2 regions of the Acidovorax facilis genome follow, and region 2 is predicted to be linked to the other one. Evidence: riboswitches for the same ligand, from Rfam matches in the RefSeq annotation. Region 2 holds a riboswitch; the other holds the start of a gene.

Region 1 (9,579 bases), 2.3 Mb from region 2:
GCCGTGGCGCAGTTTGTGGCGCACGCCACGGGCGCGGCCAAGTAAGCGCGGGCTTTCGCGGCGGTTGCAGCAGCGTTGCCTCGCTGCAACCGCGCGCTGCTTCAGGCCGCGGTGCGCGACGGCACCAGCGCCGCTCCTGCTGCGCGCCCCTGCAAGCCCTGGAACGCAAAGTCCACCTCGGGCACGCGGCCGCTCACGATGTCGGCCAGGGCCTTGCCCGAGCCGCAGGCGTGCGTCCAGCCCAGCGTGCCGTGGCCGGTGTTGAGGAACAGGTTGCCCACTTTCGTCTTGCCGATCAGCGGCACGTTGCTCGGTGTAGCCGGGCGCAGTCCGCTCCAGAACTGGGCCTGGCTCGCGTCGCCCGCGCCAGGGAAGAGCTGCTCCACACGCCGCACGATGGCCTCGCAGCGCACCTGGTTCAGGTGGCGGTCGTAGCCGTTCAGCTCGGCCGTGCCTGCAATGCGCAGGCGATCACCGCCGCGTTCGCTGGTGTAGCGCGAGAACACGAGCTTGAACTCGTCGTCTGTCAGGCTCACTTGGTGCGCCTTGCTGGCGTCTTTCACCGGCATCGTCACCGAGTAGCCCTTGGCCGGGTAGATGGGCAGCTGGATGCCCAGCGGCTGCGCCAGCAGCGGGCTGAACGAACCCATGGCCAGCACAAACGCATCGCCGCGCACGCGCTCGAAGCGGCCTTCGGCATTGGTCACTTCCACATGGTCGATGCGGCCGCCTGCCTTGCGCAGTGCGGTGATGTGGTGGCCCATGCGGAACTGCACGCCCGCCGTCTCGCACAGCTTGGCCAGCTCGCGCGTGAACTGGTTGGCATCGCCCGATTCGTCCTCGGCCGTGTAGGTGGCGCCCGCCAGTTGTGGGCGGATGTGGGCCAGCGCTGGTTCAAGGCGCACGGCCTCGTCGGCGCTGATGACCTGGCGCTCGCAGCCCAGCTGGCGCATCTGCTCGGCCGGGGCCAGCGCGCCGTCGAATTCCTTTTGGTTGGTATAGAAGTGGAGGATGCCCTGCGTGCGCTGGTCGTACTGGAGGCCGGTTGCCGCGCGCAGCTGCTGCAGCGTGTCGCGGCTGTAGGTGCCCAGGCGCACGATTTGCTCGATGTTGTGGCGCGTGCGCGCTGGCGTGCAGTTACGCAAAAAGGACAGGCCCCACAGCCACTGGCGCATGTCGGCGCGGATGCGGAACAGCAGAGGCGCGTCCTCCTTGCCCAGCCACTGCAGCACCTTGAGCGGCGCACTGGGGTTGGCCCAGGGCTCGGCGTGGCTCACCGAGATCTGGCCGCCGTTGGCAAAGCTGGTCTCGGCACCGGGCGCACCCTGGCGGTCGATGACCGTGACCTCATGGCCAAGTTGTTGCAGGAAATAAGCCGAAGTCACGCCGAGCAAGCCGGCGCCCAAAACGATCACGCGCATTTTTGAAGCCTTTTAAGGGTTCAGCGCTTGATGGATATACGTTGGCAGCTATTGATTCAATAGCAAGCAGCCAGCGCGCGTCCGCCAAGCTGCCGCTCCCCCTGTCCTTGGTACCTGAGAGATTCACCGCGCTGCCCACATGGCACGCGGTTTGCTCCTTCGGTGCGCCTCCACGCTGCTGACAGGTGGTGGCGGCTCTCCAGACGGCTTTGATAAATGGTGCAGTACGGGACCTGAGCGTGTATGGGAGTTTGCGCCTTCGGTGCAGCGGTGGGCCTTGTGGCCTGCCGTGCTCTCCTGCGGGGGCCATTCTAGGAGGGTGCGGGCGGCGGTGGGGTGTTTGGGGCGGCTAATGGGTGGCAATCGTTGCTGATGCTGGCGGCGACATGGGGTCGCCATAATCCGGCGATTTGACCCACCCCCAGGACGCTTTCCCGATGCCCGATACCGCCTTTGACCCCTTCGCCAGCGCCGCCGTGATCACCATGGCGCGCCAGGGACGCACGCCCCGGCCGCTGGATCTGCCCGCTGCATTGCGCCCTCGCGATGCGGCCGAGGCCTACGCCGTGCAGGACGCCGTATTGCGTGAGCGCGGCGAGGTCGCGGGATGGAAAGTGGGCGCCGCGTCGCCCCAGGCCCAACCCGCGCGTGCGGCGCTGACCCGCGACTCGGTGTGGGTGGAGCAGCCTGGCCAGGAGGTCAACTTGTCGGCCACAGGCTTTGCCGTTATGGGGGTGGAGGCGGAGCTGGTGTACGAACTGGGCGCAGACCTGCCCGTACGCGCCACGCCCTACAGCGCGGCCGAGGTGCTGGCCGCCATGGTGTCGGTGCGTGCCGCCATTGAGGTGTGCGACACGCGCTTTGCCGCCTGGGCACAACAAGGGGATTGGAGTCGCCTGGCCGACCAGGCCTGCCATGGGGCGCTGATCGTGGGTTCGGGTTTGACCGACGTGGCTTCGGTGCAGCCCCTGGTGGAAGGGGTCAGCCTGTCGGTGAACGGATCGGTGGCCGTGCAGCACGCCACCTGGGCCAACCCGGCGGGCGACCCTCTGCGGCTGCTGGTGTGGCTGGCCAACGAAGGCGCGCGCAGCCTGGGAGGGCTGCGCGCAGGGCAGTGGGTGACCACCGGGTCGTGCACCGGCACCGTGATGGTGGCTCCGGGCACGGTGGTGGTTGCCGACTTCCCTGGTGTCGGTCGCGCCGAGGTGAAATTCGACTGAACCGTTACGAGGATCGTGGAACGCGGCAGATCAGTTGCGGCGCGGGTTGTCCGGCTGGCTGTCGCGGCGGTTGGACACGCCGTCACCGTCGCGATCACGGTCGTTGCGGTTGGAGATGCCATCGCCATCGCGGTCCCGGTCGTTGCGGTCGGCAATGCCGTCACCGTCACTGTCCCAGCGGCCCCGCTGCATTTCCCAGCGGCCATCGCGCTCCACCCATTGGGGCTGCCGGTACTGGTAGCCGCTGCGCGCTTGTACCCAGTGGCCCTTCACCCAGCGGTGGCGGTTGCCGCGCCATTCCCAATGGCCTTGTTCCCACACCTGGCCACGGCGTGGGCGCGGCACGGCTTCGTACCGTGGGGGTGGGGGCGCGGGAATCACCTGGTAGGTCTGCGTGGGCTGGTACCCACGCTGTGGTTGGTCGGACTGAATGACGACGGTGCCCTGGATGGCCGCGTGTGTCGGTACGAGGGGCAGCAGTGCCATCAGGGCGATGGCGGCTGCGGTCAGTGTTTGGCGGGTCATGGTGGTCTCCGGGGTGATTCCTGGCGGAATCGGTCTTTGCATGGTGGCGGCCTGGTGCGCGGCGCCACGTAGGTGCTCAGCGGGGGCGGGCGTAGGCCAAAGGGGGGAGTGGGCGCGGGGCTCGCGAGCCTCCGCGCTCCTTCAGCTGTTCAATCGTTCAATCGTTCAATCGTTCAATCGTTCAATTGCGGTAGGGGTTGTCCGGGCGGCGGTCGTGCCGATTGGGAACGCCGTCTCCATCACGGTCGCGGTCGTAGCGGTTGGACACGCCATCGCGGTCTCGGTCGTGGTGATCGCGGTCGTAGCGGTTGGGAACACCATCACCATCGCGGTCACGGTCATAGCGGTTGGGGATGCCGTCGCCATCACGGTCCCAGCGGCCGGGGCGCAGGTCCCACCGGCCGCCGTGTTCCACCCAGCGCGGCTCGCGGTAGTAATAGCCAGGGCGGGCCTTGACCCAGTGGCCCTGGACCCAGACATGGCGGTGGCCGCGCCAATCCCAATAGCCGGGCACCCACACCATGTTATGCCGAGGGCGGGGCGCCACTTCATGGCGGGGGGGCGGTGGTGGGCCGTATTGCACCACCATGGGCGCTGGCGCCTGGTAGTGGTGGGGCTGCCCCGACTGGATGACAACGGTGGCGCTGGTCTGTGCCTGCGCCACCGTTGCGGCGCCCAGAGACAGCAAGGCGATGGAAACAGCGGCGAGTGCATTGCGGGCCATGGTGATCTCCTCAGAATGATTCCTTGCGGAACCGGAGACTTCATGGTGCAGATGCTGCGTCAAGCCGGTGTAGGCGAATTGCGAAGTCTTGTGAAGTTGTGTTTCCTGCAGCAGGAGCAGCAGCGGTTTCCGTGATTTTTCTCACACTTCCGGCAAGCTGCCCACCCCGTGAACATGGTGCGGCCCTTCAGCGCCACCACACCAGCGCCGCCACCACGAGCAGGGCAAACCAGGCAGGGTGTCGGCCCTCAGTGGCACAGAACACCAGCACGCCGCTGGCCAGCGTTGCGACCCCGGCCACATCGGCCACCCAGGCTCCCAAGTCCGCGTCCAGGGGCGCGGTCCCCAGGCGCCACATCAAGGCGCTCAGGGCCCAGCCCAGCACGGTTGCCAGATGCCAGGTGCCCCACAGAATGCGCACCTGCCACTCCCGCAGCACGGGCCGTCCGCCGGTGGGCACGATGCCCTCTGTGCGCAGGGTGCGAAACACCAGCAATTCACCCAGCACCGAGTGCGCAACACCCACCAGGGCGAGGCCCCCGGCTGCCAGTACCAGCGCAGTATTCATGGACAGTTTCTAGTTCAATCAGGATGGCCGTGGAAGGTGCAGACGCGGCGCATCAACCGCCTTTTTCGCCTTCAGCGCTTTGGGGCCAGCACAGCGCCAGCGCGGGCGGCAGCGCCAGCCAGAAACCGGAGGAAGGCATGAGCACAATGCCCAGCACCGTGAGTGCCAGCAACCCGGCACCCAGCCCGCGCAAAGGAACGGGCGCCAGGGCAGCGTTGCGTTCTGCCAGCAGGATGGCCCAGCCCAGCAACGCGAACAACACGCCGAACAGTACAAACCAGACCACGGCGCCCACGGCCGGGTCTTTTTGTACGCTGTTGAAAACGCCGCGCCGCACGATCTCCTGCAGCTGGGTCGGAAACACGACGGCGGCATACAGCGTGTGCAGCACCGCCACGGCCAGCATCCACTGGCCCTTCCAGCGGTTGCGAAGCGGTATGGCCGTAGAGCGAGGGGAGGGGGAGGTCAGGGAGGTCATGTGGGTGGGGTCCTATGAAGGAAGAAGGGCGGGGCAATGCGTGTGGACGCGCGCGCCCAGCCCCGTAAGCAGGTGCATGAGGCCCATCCACATGCGCTCAAACGCGGGCATCTCGCCGGGCACCTGCACCAGGTGCTCGCCCAGCATGCGCTGGTGCCGTCCGGCGGTGATGGGTGGCGGCGTCTTGACGCCAAAATCGAAAACCGGTTGCGTGAAGGGCTCCATCTGCCAGGCCTGCATGTCAGCCAGTGCGGGCGCGAGTTCGGCGGTGTAGGCCGGCACGGTGAGGCTGGCGTTGACGAGTCCGAGTGCCTGGTAGGCCTGCAGCACCAGCGCGTCTCGCTGTGGGTCGGTAGGAGGGCGCAGCAGTGCGGACCATGCTTTTGTCACCTGGGTGCGAAAGTGCTCCGACAGGCTGCGCGTGCAGCCAAAGTCCAGCACGCCCACGGTGCCATCGGGTGCGAACAAGAAATTGCCCGGGTGCGGATCGGCGTGCACTCGGCCCAGCACAAAGAGGCAGTGCATGAACCAGTCCCACAGGTGCTGCCCTGCCAGGTCGCGTTGTGCCTGCGTGGGCTGCGAGGCCAGCCAGTCCTGCAGATGCTGGCCCGGCAGAAACTGCTGTGTGAGCACCTGGGCCCGGGTGTGCGACAGGATGGGCTGGGCCAGCACCACGCCTGGCAGCGCCGCGTGCTCTGCGAACCACTGCAGTTGTTCGGCCTCCTGCAGGTAATCTACCTCGCGCAGCAGCGTGGCCTCGATCTCGGTCATCACGCTGTCCACCACGGTGTTGGCGGGCAGCGGCATGTCGGTATGGGCCAGGGCGCGCAGCGCGGCGCGCATGAGCTGCATGTCGCTGGTGATGGTGGCGGCGATGCCGGGGTACTGCACCTTCACGGCCACCGTGCCGTGGTCTGCCAGCTGCGCGCGGTGCACCTGGCCCAGGCTGGCGGCGGCGAAGGCGGTGGGTTCGAAGTGTTCAAACAATGCCTCGGGCTCCTGCCCGAAAGCTTGGCGGAACACGCGGCCCACCAGCGCGCGGTTGAGTGGCGGGGCCTGGTGGTGGGCGCGCGCCAGCTCTTGCCGCACACCGTCGGGCAGCAGGCCGGGGTGCATGCTGAGCAACTGCGACACCTTGAGCGCCGAGCCCCGCAACTGGCCCAGCGCGCCAAAGAGGATGCGGCCGAGGGCGGCTTCGTGGTCGGCCTGCGCTTGGGCAGATGGCGTGCGCACGCGGTGCCCCAGCTGGGCCATCCCGATGCGCGCGGCAGCGATGCCCGTGATGGTGCCGCGCGCCAGGCGGCCGGTGCGCGGCGGTTCAGTGCGTGCCATGGTCTGCCAGGCGTTGCACCATGGCCCGTGCAATGCGGCGGTGAAAGGGGGTCACCACCGCCATGTAGGCATGCCCGAGCGTGTTGTGTATGTGCACCACGGTGCTGAGCACCATGGTCGGCGGCCCAGAGGTCTCGGTCCGTCCGCTGTGCTTGGTCAGTGCAACCTGCACGTCGAGGTGCCTGTCGTCCTGGCCCATCACGACTTCGGTGTCGCTCAGGTGGCGGATGCGGAAGATGCCCACGCGGTCGCCCACACGGTAGCTGCTGGCCTCGCGCAGCGATCTGCCGCTGGCGGGGGGGTACCCATCGTGCAGTTGCCCCAGGTCCTTCAGGCCCACCAGCCGCACCAGCTTGTTGCGCACGGTCATGAGCATTTGTGTCCAGCGCGGCGTGCGGGCCACCACGTCCAGCCAGGCCTGCAGGGCGGTGTGGGATGGCTGGCCGTCAGCCACCTCGTAGGCATCAAAAAAATGGGCGCCGGGCAAGCTTGCATGGATGGCGGTGCCTGCGGGCACCTGCGTTTCGCGCACGGTGGGGGCGGTGTTCATGCGGACTTCCTCTTGCGTGGCGTAGCGGCAGGCTTGGCGGTGGTGCTGGGGGGCGGGGCTGGGTTGGCCGCGCGTGGTTTGCGCGGCGTACGGGGCGGCTTGGAAGGCTCTGGCGCTGCGGGTGAACCGGCGTTTGCCGTGTGGGCCTGGTGTGCCTGGGGAGTGCTGTAGGGCGCGCTGGCCATGGCCTGCTTGGCCAGCTGCAGCATCCCCATGAGGCCGCTGCTGTGCTGCACCATGCGGGCCATCTGGCTGCGCAGCACAAAGCCGCCCAGTTGCAGCACGCGATTGACGAGCCCGCCACGCAGTGCCTGCACCAGCACACCCAGCGAAAGGTCCACCAGCTGCGTGGTGTCGGCAAATTCGTCGGAGGTGTCGGCCAGCCAGTAGGTCACCACACCGGCTAGGTAGTCGGTGTAGAGCCCACCCGCCATGCCTTTGAAGTCGCAGGGCTCGATCTCGCCGCTGGCCTCTGCCGCTTCGAGAAAGCTGGCGACGGCCTCGCGCAGGCTCTGGCGCGCCGCCAGGGGCTCGGCCAGCATCGACAGCGGCGAGCGCCGCGCCAGACTGCGCACCTGGGCTACAAATTCGCGGTCGGCCAGCAGGCGCTCCAGCACGGCGTCGGTCAGGCGCTGAAGCTTTTCCTGCAGCTGATAGCCCGCGAAGCCTGGCGTCTGCAGGGTTTCGGCCAGCGCTTGGTGGACCACATCGTCCAGGTAGCCGAGCACGATGCGGTCCTTGGTGGGGAAGTATTTGTAGATCGTGGCGTCGCCAATGCCTGCTGCACGCGCGATGTCTTTCATCGTCGTGCCGTCAAAGCCCTGGCGGGTCATGAGGTCCACCGCGCTGGCCACGATCTGGCGGCGCGTGGCGTCTTGTTGCTGGCGGGTGGTTTTCATTTAACTATCTTTAAATAAACAAAATTTGTTATTTAAAGAATAGTATTTTCTGTTTGTTGCGTCAAGCAGGGGTGGCACAGCACAGCTGCTAGCGCTGTGCTCAACTCATAAATTCAGGGTGTTTTTGGCCTCTGGCGCTTTTGGTAAAGCGCTGATAGCTATCAAAATAAGAGTAAATCAGCGCCGCATGGACGCAAACGCCTCAAACTCCCAGCTGCGCATCGCCAGCAGCAAGGTGTAGCCCTCGCGCTCGCGGTCGGGCAGCTTCTGGTCGGCCAGGTGCTGCTGGGCAAAGTCCTGGGCCACGCGCTGCATGCGCTCCATGAACGCTGGGGCCAGGCTGCGGCTGATGTTGCCGTGCACCAGCAGCACGCCTTCGCCCGCGCCGTCAAAGCCGCCCGCGAAGTAGTCCAGCAACGCGTGGTCACGAAAGTAGTTCATCACCGGGCCATGCGGGCGCCAGCGAAAGGTCTTGGCCAGCTTGAGGCGGTAGCGGTTCAGTGGCCGCAGCTCGATGATGCCGATGCGGTCGAGCTGTGCGAGGTACTTGATGCCCTCGGCCTCGGTGAGGCGGTAGGCGGTGGTCACCTGCTCCAGCGTCCATTGGCTGAGCACGCAAATCGCCATCAGCAGCAGTTTCTTGTCGCCCACCACGGCTTTTTCCTGCTCTTGCGTCAGCTCTTTCAACAGCGGCTGTTCGTCGGCCACACGCCGCGCCAGATCGGCAAAGTCCAGCGCCAGTGCGCGGCAGATGGCGTCGATGCGCGACAGCGGCATGTCGCCCTTGGCCAGCATGCGCTTGACGCTGGACTCGGCCATGCCCAATGCCAACGCCAGGTCGGCGTAGGTCATCTGCGCGGTCTTGAGTTCCTTCTTCAGGGCGGTGACGAGGTCGGCGGTCGTGCTCATGGGCTTTGGCTCCTTGGTATCAATTATCAATACCTGAGGTGGCTTTGGTAGCCCTCTGAGCGACTTTCTGGTGTCCAGGTGACTGCGGCTTAACACACTGCGCGGCAATCCCCACTCATCCACGGATGTGACGACTATGACCTCTCTGATTTCTCTCCCCACCCGGCGCCACAAGCCCGCGACCCGCGCTGAAATGGCTCTCGTGCTGGGCGCGGCCGCGTTGCTGGCGCTGGCCTTGTTCGGCCCGGTGCTGCCCGCCAGCGCACACCAGCATGGCTTTGCCGACCAGCGGGCGCTGTGGGGCATTCCTTGCGCGGTGGATGTACTCAGCAATCTGCCGTTTGCCATCGCAGGGGTGTGGGGTCTGTGGGCGCTGCGCCGGTTGGCGCCAGGAGCGCTGGATCCCACCTCGCGCGCGCTGGCCGCCCTGTTTTTTGCGGGGCTGCTGTGTACGGCCGTGGGCTCCAGCGTTTACCACTGGCGACCGCAGGATGCGGGCCTGCTGTGGGACCGGCTGGGCATGGTGCTGCCGTTTGCAGGACTGCTGGGGCTGGCTGCCAGCCGCGTGAGCGAACGGGCAGGCTGGGCCATGGCGGGGGCGGTGCTGCTGGCGGGGCCGTCGGCCGTGCTGTGGTGGGCACACACCGGCAACCTGATGCCCTGGGCCGTAGTGCAACTGGGCGGCATGCTGGTGGTATTGGCGCTGGCCTGTCTGCCTCGGCGCGATGGCGCGCTGGCGGTGCACTTGGGCGCGGTCATTGGCCTGTATGCCGTGGCCAAGTTGTTCGAGGCGGCGGACCACGCGGTGTTTGATGCCACCCACCAGTGGGTGTCAGGCCACAGCATCAAACATGTATTTGCTGCTGGCGCCGCCTGGCCCGCGCTGATGGCCCTGGCGGCATTGCGCAACAGTGCTGCACGGAGCGCGCCGCACGTCACGCTGTCCGGGCAGA
Region 2 (9,579 bases):
CCAGGCCACTGGCCGTGGTGACGGGGCCTGCGGCCTGGGCAGAGGCAAAGGGGGCAGCCAGAAGGCCAATGAGCACAAGGGCGGAAGAAATGCGCACGGGGAGTCCTTGAAACAAAAAGAAAGGGGGAAAAGTCAGAACGCCATTTTGCTCGTCAGCAACGGTTGGGCTGCAAGCGGCGCGCCAGTGTAAAGGGCGTGGCGCCGTGGCTGGTGCCGATCCACTGTGGGCGCGTTAACCAACGTTAATGCGCAGCGGCATGCGGATGACAACACTGCAGCTGCGGCCAATGGGTGCCGAGTGCTTGTTTTTGCGGAGATGACGGATGCGTTCATTCAACGGCCACAGCGGACTGGCTCGGAGGACTTTTTTGGGGGGGCTTGCGACGGGGGGCGTGGGTATGGCGGCGGCGCAGGCAGCGCAGCCACGGCCACTGGCCGCCCGCTTGCCCGATGCGATGACCCGCCCCGGTGGGGCCGATCTGCCGTACGGCCTGCCCGCAGCACAGGAGGCGCAGGTGGAGCGGACCTTGTCCACTGCGGCAGGCTTTCCGGTGTGGCGCACGCCGTTGCAGCACCAGCGCAGCATCATCACCCCCAGCGGCCTGCACTTTGCCGTGCACCACAACGGCGTGCCCGACATTGCGCCGGAGCGCCACACACTGAAGGTGCATGGGCTGGTGCACAAACCGCTGCGCTTTGACTTGGAACGCCTGCTGCGCTACCCCATGGTCAGCCGCGTGCATTTTCTGGAATGCGCGGGCAACTCAGCCGCCAACGCGCTATCGCCCACGGCTCTGGACCAGACGCTGGGCGAGATTGCGGGCGAGGTGTCGTGTTCGGAGTGGACGGGCGTGCCGCTGGCCTATCTACTGAACGAAGCGGGGGTGAAGGACAGTGCCCAATGGGTGGTGGCCGAAGGCGCCGACGGTGGATCGCACAGCCGCAGCCTGCCGCTGAAGGCCTTGCTGGAGCACGGCATGGTGGCGCTGTACCAGAACGGAGAGCGGCTGCGGCCTTCGCAGGGCTACCCCATGCGCCTGTTCATGCCGGGCTGGGAGGGCAACGTCAACGTGAAATGGCTGCACCGGCTCGAAGTGACCGACGCGCCCGCCTACACCAAGGACGAGTCGGGTCTGTACACGCAAGTGTTGGCCGATGGACGGATCGAGCGCTTCGCGTTCCACATGGAAGTGAAGTCGGTGATCACGCACCCCTCCGGCCAGCAGCGTTTGCCTGAGCCCCATGGGTTTTGCGAAATCGCTGGTCTGGCCTGGTCGGGCCGGGGGCGCATAGCGCGTGTGGATGTGTCCTTGGACGGAGGTCGCACCTGGGCTGCGGCGCAGCTGCACGGCCCGGTACTGGACCGGGCCTTTACGCGCTTCACGCTGCCCTGGCAGTGGAACGGCCGCAGGGCCGACCTGATGAGCCGCGCCACCGACGAGCATGGTCGTACACAGCCACTGCGCAGTGAATGGAAGCGGCGCTATGCCATGCACTCGTTCAACCACTACAACGCGGTGCAGGCCTGGCGCGTGCAGGCCGATGGCCGCGTGGAGAACGTCTATGCGTGAAGACCTGTGCAGCCAATTGCTGCCCGCAGGACGCGCCACCCTGCGGCGGGGCGTGGCCGTGGCGATGGTGGTGGGACTGCTGAGTGCAGGCAGAGCCAGCGAGGTCCAGGCGCCGTCCGCTGCGGCTCCTGCACCAGCTGCGCCGCCACTTGTCATCGGCTTAGGCCAGCCGCTGTCGCCTGCCGACATCGATCGCTATGCCATCACCGTCTTCCCCAACGGCCGCAATCTGCCACCCGGCCGGGGCAGCGTGGAGCAGGGCGCGCGGCTGTATGCCATGCACTGCGCCGCCTGCCACGGCGCAAAGGGAATCGAAGGGCCCGCCGCCCGGCTGGTGGGCACAGATGGTTTTATCGGCTGGAGCGACCCGCTGCGCCCCCTGCGCGTGCGCAAGTACCCGCTGCAGGTGTTGTCGGTGGGCGCGATGTGGCCTTATGCCACGACGGTGTTCGACTATGTGCGTCGGGGCATGCCGATGCACGCGCCCAAGAGCCTGACCGATGACGAGGTGTACGGCATCACCGCGCACCTGCTGCATCTGAACGGGCTGGTGGCAGGTGACGCCCTCATGGACAAGGAAAAATTGCCCCAGGTGGTGATGCCAGGGCGGGATCGCACGGTCAGTGCGTGGCCACAGGAACGCTGAAAATTCTCAAACGCCGCGTGACGCTTCCACCAAGCCCAGCCGTGCCCGGATGCGTGATAGCGATACCGGCGAGATGCCCAGGTAGCTGGCCACATGGTGCTGCGGCAGGTGGGGCGTCAAATCACCGTGTGTAGCGAGAAAAGATTGGTAGCGCACCTCGGGCGGGTGGCTCAACAACTCGGCTTCGCGCTGTGCGTGCTGCTGAAACACATAGCCCAGGGCCTCTTCCAGCAAGGGGCCGATGTGGGCAAAGCTGCGTTGCCACTGCTGCAAGGTGGCATAGGTCAGCTCCACAGCCTCTACGGGTGCCAGGGCCTCGATGGCATAAGGACTGGGCAGCGCCAGAGGCGGCAGGTTGCCAGCCACCCAGCTGCCGGTGCCGTGAAACGACCGGTTGCGTTCGGTTCCTTGTTCGTTCAGGTAGAACAGCCGAACCACACCGCTGCGCACCTGCCAGCAGCGCGTGCTGGTCTCGCCCGCGGGCTGCAGCAGCGTGCCTGCGCCGAACTGACGGCGGGGCAGGGCCTGCCACAGAGCGGCCAGGGCAGGTTCAGACCGGACCAGCGCGTCCAGCGCACGCGGCTGGCAGACAGTGCAGGCGCTGGTGGTCGAGGTCACTGCGTTCAGGCAATTCAGGCGTCTCAGGCGTAGTCAGAGACCGGGATGCAGCTGCAGCTCAGATTGCGGTCACCCCATACGTTGTCCACGCGGCCAACAGGAGACCAGTACTTGGCCTGGCGCAGGGCGGCCACCGGGTAAGCGGCGGCTTCGCGGGCGTAAGGGCGAGCCCATTCGCTGCCCAGCAGACTCTCGGCCGTGTGGGGTGCGTTCTTCAGCGGGTTGTTGTCCTGCGGCCAGACGCCGGATTCGATCTGGCGGATCTCTTCGCGGATGGCAATCATCGCGTCGACGAAGCGGTCGATCTCGAACAGCGTTTCGCTCTCGGTGGGCTCCACCATCAACGTGTTGGGCACGGGGAAGCTCAGCGTGGGCGCGTGGAAGCCGTAGTCGATCAGGCGCTTGGCGACATCCTCAGCCATCACGCCGCTGGTGTCCTTGAGGCCGCGCAGGTCCAGGATGCACTCGTGCGCCACGTGGCCATTGGCACTCGCGTACAGCGTGGGGTAGTGATCCTTGAGGCGTGCACTGATGTAGTTGGCCGAGAGGATGGCGGTTTCGGTCGCGGCCTGCAGGCCTTCGGCGCCCATCATGCGGCAGTACATCCAGCTGATGGGCAGCACGGCGGCATTGCCCAGAGGCGCTGCCGACACGGCACCCACGCCGCCGGCCACACCGGCCGTGGCATGACCAGGCAGGTAGGGCACCAGATCGGCCACCACACACACGGGACCCACGCCGGGGCCGCCACCGCCGTGCGGAATGCAGAAGGTCTTGTGCAGATTCAGGTGGCTCACGTCGCCGCCGAACTCGCCAGGGGCGGCCACGCCGACCAGGGCGTTCATGTTGGCGCCGTCCACATACACCCGGCCGCCGTGGCTGTGCACCAGGGCGCACAGCTCCTTCACCTGCGTTTCGAACACGCCGTGCGTGCTCGGGTAGGTGATCATGATGCAGGCCAGGTTGGCACTGTGCTGTTCGCACTTGGCCTGCAGGTCGGCCATGTCCACGTTGCCGTTGGCATCGCAGGCGGTCACTACCACCTGCATGCCCACCATCTGGGCGCTGGCGGGGTTGGTGCCGTGTGCGCTGCTGGGGATCAGGCAGATGTTGCGGTGGCTATCGCCCTGGGCCTCGTGGTAGGCCTTGATGGCCAGCAGGCCCGCGTATTCGCCTTGCGATCCGGCGTTGGGCTGCAGGCTGATGCCTGCGTAGCCCGTGGCCTGGCACAGCCAGGCGCGCAGTTGTTCGTCCAGCTCCTTGTAGCCTTGCAACTGGTCAGCGGGTGCGAAGGGGTGCACGTTGGCGAATTCGGGCCAGGTGATGGGGATCATCTCGCTCGTGGCATTGAGCTTCATGGTGCAGCTGCCCAGCGGGATCATGCTGCGGTCCAACGCCAGGTCCTTGTCAGACAGCTGACGGATGTAGCGCAGCATGCCGGTTTCGGAGTGGTGGGTGTTGAACACCGGGTGCGTGAGGTAGCTGCTGGTGCGGCGCAGCTCGGCCGGAATCAGCAACTCCACGCCTTTCTCAAAAGCATCGAACGTGGGCAACGCCTGGCCGTCCTGGGCAAAGACTTTCCACAGCAGCTCGATGTCGGCGCGCGTGGTGGTCTCGTCCAACGAGATGCACAGGTAGTTTTCGAAATAAATTCGCAGGTTGGCGCCCATCTGTACTGCGCGAGCAGCTATGGATTTAGTAGCGCCATCGGTTTTGAGCGTCAGCGTGTCAAAACACGCCTGCGGGCGCACCGGCGCGCCCAGTTGTGTGAGCCCCTTGGCCAGAATGGCGGTGTAGCTGGCCACACGCTGTGCAATGCGCTTGAGCCCATCGGGGCCATGGTACACGGCGTACATGCTGGCGATCACGGCGGGCAACACCTGCGCGGTGCAGATGTTGGACGTGGCCTTTTCGCGGCGGATGTGCTGCTCGCGCGTTTGCAGGGCCAGGCGGTAGGCGGGCTTGCCATGTGTATCCACGCTCACGCCCACCAGGCGGCCGGGCAGGCTGCGCTTGAACTCGTCGCGGCAGGCCATGTAGGCAGCGTGCGGGCCACCCGCGCCCATGGGCATGCCGAAGCGCTGCGTGGTGCCCACGACGATGTCGGCACCCCATTCACCGGGCGGGGTGATCAGCGTGAGGGCCAGGAGGTCGGCCGCTGCGATGAAGGCCGCCTGTTTGGCATGCGCCTTTTCCACGTCGGCGCGCAGGTCATCAATGCGGCCGCTGGTGGCAGGGTACTGGGCGAGCACGGCGAAGTAGTCGCCGTTCAGCGCTGCATCCCATTCGGCGGCGGAGTTGGCCAGCACCACTTCGATATTGAGGGGCTTGGCACGGGTCTGGATCACTTCGATGGTTTGCGGGTGGGCATCACCGGCCACCACAAACACATTGCTTTTGCTCTTGACGGAGCGCTTGGCCAGCGTCATCGCCTCAGCGGCGGCCGTGGCTTCGTCCAGCATCGACGCATTGGCAATCGGCATGCCGGTCAGGTCGCAGACCATGGTCTGGAAGTTGACCAGCGCCTCCATGCGGCCTTGCGAGATTTCGGCCTGGTATGGCGTGTAGGCCGTGTACCAGGCGGGGTTCTCCAGGATGTTGCGCAGGATGACGCCCGGTGTGTGGGTGCCGTAGTAGCCCTGGCCGATGAAGCTCTTCAGGACCTGGTTCTTCGATGCCATCGCCTTGAGTTCGGCCAGCGCCGCCGCTTCCGTGATCGGCAGGGGCAGGTCCATCGCGCTGCTGCGTGCAATGGAGCGCGGCACGATGGAGTCGATGAGGGCGCGGCGCGAGGCCTCGCCAATCACCGACAGCATGTGCGCTTCATCGGCCGCATCGATGCCGATGTGGCGTGGCAGGAATTCGGTGGCGTTTTCAAGCGCTGCGAGCGTGGGCAGGGGGGCGAGGGTGGTCATCGGCGGCGGCGTGGGACAACAAGGAGGCACATTGGCCCGGCAGGGCGCCGGGCCTCGGGGAACAAAAGATCCGGAGATCAGGCGTTCTTGGCGAACTCTGCGTACGCAGGTTCGTCCATGAGCGCGTCGAATTGCATCATGTCGGTCACGTGGACCTTGAAGAACCAGCCAGCGCCCAGCGGGTCGCTGTTGGCCAGCGAGGGGTCGGCGCGCAGGGCTTCGTTCACCTCGACGATTTCGCCGGTGACGGGCATGTACACGTCGGCGGCGGCTTTGACGGACTCCACCACGCCGGCGACTTCACCCTGGTTGAAGGTCTTGCCGACTTCGGGCAGGTCCACAAACACCACATCGCCCAGCGCGTCCTGGGCGTGTACTGTGATGCCCACGGTGGCGGCTTCGTGGTCGGAGATGTCGATCCACTCGTGATCCTTGGAAAACTTGACGGTCATGGGGGCTCCAGAAAAAAGGGGAAAAACAAACAAAAGTGCCGATGCCAGCCAAGACTGTAGCCGGGCTGGCGCAGTTTCAGACGGTCAGCCGCGGTAGTAGCGCGCGGGGGTAAAGGGCATGGCACGCACTTCCATGGGCACGGCCTTGCCGCGCACGATGGCGTTCACCCGCGTGCCGATGGCGGCGAAGGCGGGTGTGACATAGCCCATGGCCACGGGTTCGTTCACCGTGGGGCCTAGCAGGCCGCTGGTCACTTCGCCAATCTTCTGGCCGTCTTCGCTCTGCAATTCGGTGTGTTCGCGCACGGGCACACGCTCCATCGCGACGAGGCCAACGCGCTTGCGCTGCAGGCTGGCGGGGTTGTCGATCTGCGCGAGCACCTTGTCTGCTCCGGGGAAACCCCCTGCGCGGGCGCCGCCCGTGCGACGCACCTTCTGGATGGCCCAGTTCAGCGCGGCTTCAGGCGGCGTGGTGGTGGTGTCGATGTCGTTGCCATACAGGCACAGGCCCGCTTCGAGCCGCAGCGAGTTGCGCGCACCCAGGCCGATGGGCTTGACTTCAGGCTGCGCGAGCAGTGCGCGGGCCAGGGTGTCGGCCTGCGCGGCGGGCACCGAGATTTCAAAACCGTCTTCGCCCGTGTAGCCGCTGCGGGTCACAAAACAGTCGCAGCCCGCAATGGAAAAATCGCCGCCCGTCATGAAAACCAGCTTTTCCACGCCGGGCGCCAGGCGCGCAAGTGCTGTGACGGCCTGCGGGCCCTGCAGCGCCAGCAGCGCGTGGTCGGGCATGGGGATCACATTGCAACTCTGGCCGATGCGCGCCTGGATATGGGCAATGTCGCCCACCTTGCAGGCACCGTTCACGATCACGAACAGCGTGGGCTTGCCATCCACCACGCCTTGGTTGAAAAACATCAGGTCGTCGATGACCGTGCCTTCGTCGGTGAGCAGCAGCCCGTAGCGCTGTTTGCCCACGGGCAGGTCGATCACGTCCACCGGCATCAGGGTTTCAAACGCCGCTGCGGCGTCAGGGCCGACCAGCTTGAGCTGGCCCATGTGCGAGACGTCAAACAAGCCCGCCGCGCTGCGCGTGTGCTGGTGTTCGGCCATCAGGCCAGCGGGGTATTGCACGGGCATGGAGTAGCCGGCGAACGGCACCATGCGGGCGCCCAGCTCGATGTGCAGGGCGTTCAGGGGCGTGGTGAGCAGGGGGGCGGTGGCTGACATGGCGGAACTCCGGGGCAAATGAGGGCCGCAGCCACAAGGTGGCCACGGGATTTGCCCTGCTGTCCGCTTTACCTGAGAGATTCACCGCAGCGCCCTGGCTGGCCGTGCGGTTTGCTCCTTCGGTGGATGGCCTCAACACGCGGTGCGGTGGGCCATCTCTCTCCAGCAAGGGAACGCCCACATCACTGCGGGCGGTTGTCAGTCCTTTTGCCTGAGCGTTCGGCTGCTGCCTGCGCCTTCGGCGGTGCGGTGGCCTGTGGGGCTTGGCACTCTCTCCTGACCGGGGGATTCTAACTACTTTGCGTAGACCAGATCGCGCAAACCCAGCGACAACTGCGGCACATAGGTCACCACCATCAGGCAGGCCATGATGACAAGCACAAACGGAATCAGGTGCCCGACGATGCGGTCAAGCGATATTCGCGCCACGGTGCAGGCTGCAAACAGGTTCACGCCAAACGGCGGCGTGATCATGCCCATGGCCAAGTTCACTACCATGATCAGGCCAAAGTGCACCGGGTCCACACCAAAGTGGATAGCCACGGGAGCCAGGATAGGCGCCAGAACGATGATGGCGGCACTGGTCTCGATGAACATGCCGATCACGAACAACGCCGCGTTCACCCCGAGCAGGAAGAGGGTGGGGGATTGCAGCACCGCCTCCAGCCAGCGGCCGATGGCATCCGGCACGCCAGCGCGGGTGATGAGGAAGGCGAACAGGCCCGCATTGGCAATGATGAACATGATCACTGCAGACGAGATGGCCGATTTGCGCAGGATGGCAAACAGGTCCTTGAGCCGGATCTCGCGGTATATCACCACCCCCACAATCAATGCGTAGAACACCGCCACGGCCGATGCTTCAGTGGGAGTGAATACGCCACCGTAGATGCCGCCAAGGATGATCACCGGCATCAGCAGCGCCCAGCCCGCCTGCAGCGTGGCCTTGCCAAGAGGCATGCGGCCGTCGCCGTCGTTCTTGCCCCAGCCCTTGTACTTGCAGTACGCCCAGACAAAAAGCATCAGCGCGCCACTGATCAGCAGCCCCGGGCCAAAGCCGGCGATGAACAGCTCGCCAATCGACACTTCGGCGCTCACGCCATACAGGATCATGGGGATGGAGGGCGGGATGATCACGCCCAGCTCGGCGCTGGTGGCCTGCAGGGATGCGGCGTAGCTCGTGGGGTAGCCATGCTTGATGAGCGCGGGGATCAGGATGGCGCCAATGGCAAATGTGGTGGCCACCGACGAGCCCGACACGGCCGCAAAGATCATGCAGGTCAGCACGCAGGTCATGGGCAGGCCACCCTGCACGCCGCCCACGATGCTCTTGGCAAACTCCACCAGGCGGCGGGATATGCCGCCCGTTTCCATCAGGTTGCCCGCGAGGATGAAGAACGGAATGGCGGCCAGCGGAAATTTGTTGATGGAGCCAAACATCTCCTTCACAGAGATCAGCATGTTGGCATTGGCTACCTGGATGCCCAGGATGGAGGCCAGGCCGATGGAAACGGCCACGGACACAGTGAGTGCAAAACACAGCACCATGGTGGTGATCATGACGGGCGTCATTGCGCGGTCTCCAGCTCAAGGCGTTGAGGGTCTAGCAGGTTGCCGACGATGCCAATGGCGCTGAACACGCCACCCACCGGCATGGCCACGTAGGCCCAGAACATGGAGACGGATTCGAGCCCCGCCATCGACTGCACGCCGCCGCGTTGGGCATAGTCCCAGCCCCACCACGCGATCACGCCAATCAGTGCCAGCGCCGCCACTGCCACGACATAGTCCAGCACCCGGCGCACGCGCGGGGGGCTCCAGCGGTACAGCACATCCACGCTGACCATCGCGCCCTGGCGGAACGCGCTTGGGATGGCCAGGAACACCATCCAGATCAGGCTGAAACGGATCAGCACTTCAGTCCACTCGGCGGGCTGCTCCAGCACAAAGCGGGTCACGATCTGGAACATGCCCAGCGATGCTGCAATGACCAGCATGGCGCACGCGCCGAGCAACGCTGCAAACGTGGCCCCGCGTTCAAACATCAGAAAAGCTTTTTTCATGGGGCGGACAACGCCATGGGTTCAGAAGATTCGGTGGAGAGAATCAGATTGAAGATAAAAAACGCCCGTAGCGCTTATTCTACGGGC

The links. A riboswitch is a leader RNA that binds a small molecule or an ion and turns the genes downstream of it on or off. The one in region 2 is predicted to bind glycine.
Region 1: another riboswitch for glycine. It lies ahead of ACQ4MJ_RS24500 (D-amino acid dehydrogenase); the one in region 2 lies ahead of gcvT (glycine cleavage system aminomethyltransferase GcvT).

The regions. Positions count from the first base shown of each region.
Region 1 covers NZ_CP192460.1:5,325,554-5,335,132, forward strand. The annotation lists gene ACQ4MJ_RS24495 (c-type cytochrome) at 1-45, shown strand, start outside; gene ACQ4MJ_RS24500 (D-amino acid dehydrogenase) at 102-1,421, opposite strand; glycine riboswitch at 1,513-1,634, opposite strand; gene ACQ4MJ_RS24505 (2-keto-4-pentenoate hydratase) at 1,859-2,641, shown strand; gene ACQ4MJ_RS24510 (YXWGXW repeat-containing protein) at 2,672-3,166, opposite strand; gene ACQ4MJ_RS24515 (YXWGXW repeat-containing protein) at 3,348-3,890, opposite strand; gene ACQ4MJ_RS24520 (hypothetical protein) at 4,078-4,458, opposite strand; gene ACQ4MJ_RS24525 (DUF6463 family protein) at 4,511-4,936, opposite strand; gene ACQ4MJ_RS24530 (ABC1 kinase family protein) at 4,949-6,268, opposite strand; gene ACQ4MJ_RS24535 (DUF2867 domain-containing protein) at 6,255-6,818, opposite strand; gene ACQ4MJ_RS24540 (TetR/AcrR family transcriptional regulator) at 6,815-7,717, opposite strand; gene ACQ4MJ_RS24545 (helix-turn-helix domain-containing protein) at 7,895-8,626, opposite strand; gene ACQ4MJ_RS24550 (hypothetical protein) at 8,763-9,579, shown strand, end outside.
Region 2 covers NZ_CP192460.1:2,140,519-2,150,097, reverse strand. The annotation lists gene ACQ4MJ_RS09680 (FKBP-type peptidyl-prolyl cis-trans isomerase) at 1-91, opposite strand, end outside; gene soxC (sulfite dehydrogenase) at 324-1,571, shown strand; gene ACQ4MJ_RS09670 (c-type cytochrome) at 1,564-2,217, shown strand; gene ACQ4MJ_RS09665 (Crp/Fnr family transcriptional regulator) at 2,224-2,835, opposite strand; gene gcvP (aminomethyl-transferring glycine dehydrogenase) at 2,859-5,750, opposite strand; gene gcvH (glycine cleavage system protein GcvH) at 5,828-6,202, opposite strand; gene gcvT (glycine cleavage system aminomethyltransferase GcvT) at 6,287-7,429, opposite strand; glycine riboswitch at 7,479-7,605, opposite strand; glycine riboswitch at 7,627-7,710, opposite strand; gene ACQ4MJ_RS09645 (TRAP transporter large permease) at 7,724-9,001, opposite strand; gene ACQ4MJ_RS09640 (TRAP transporter small permease) at 8,998-9,492, opposite strand.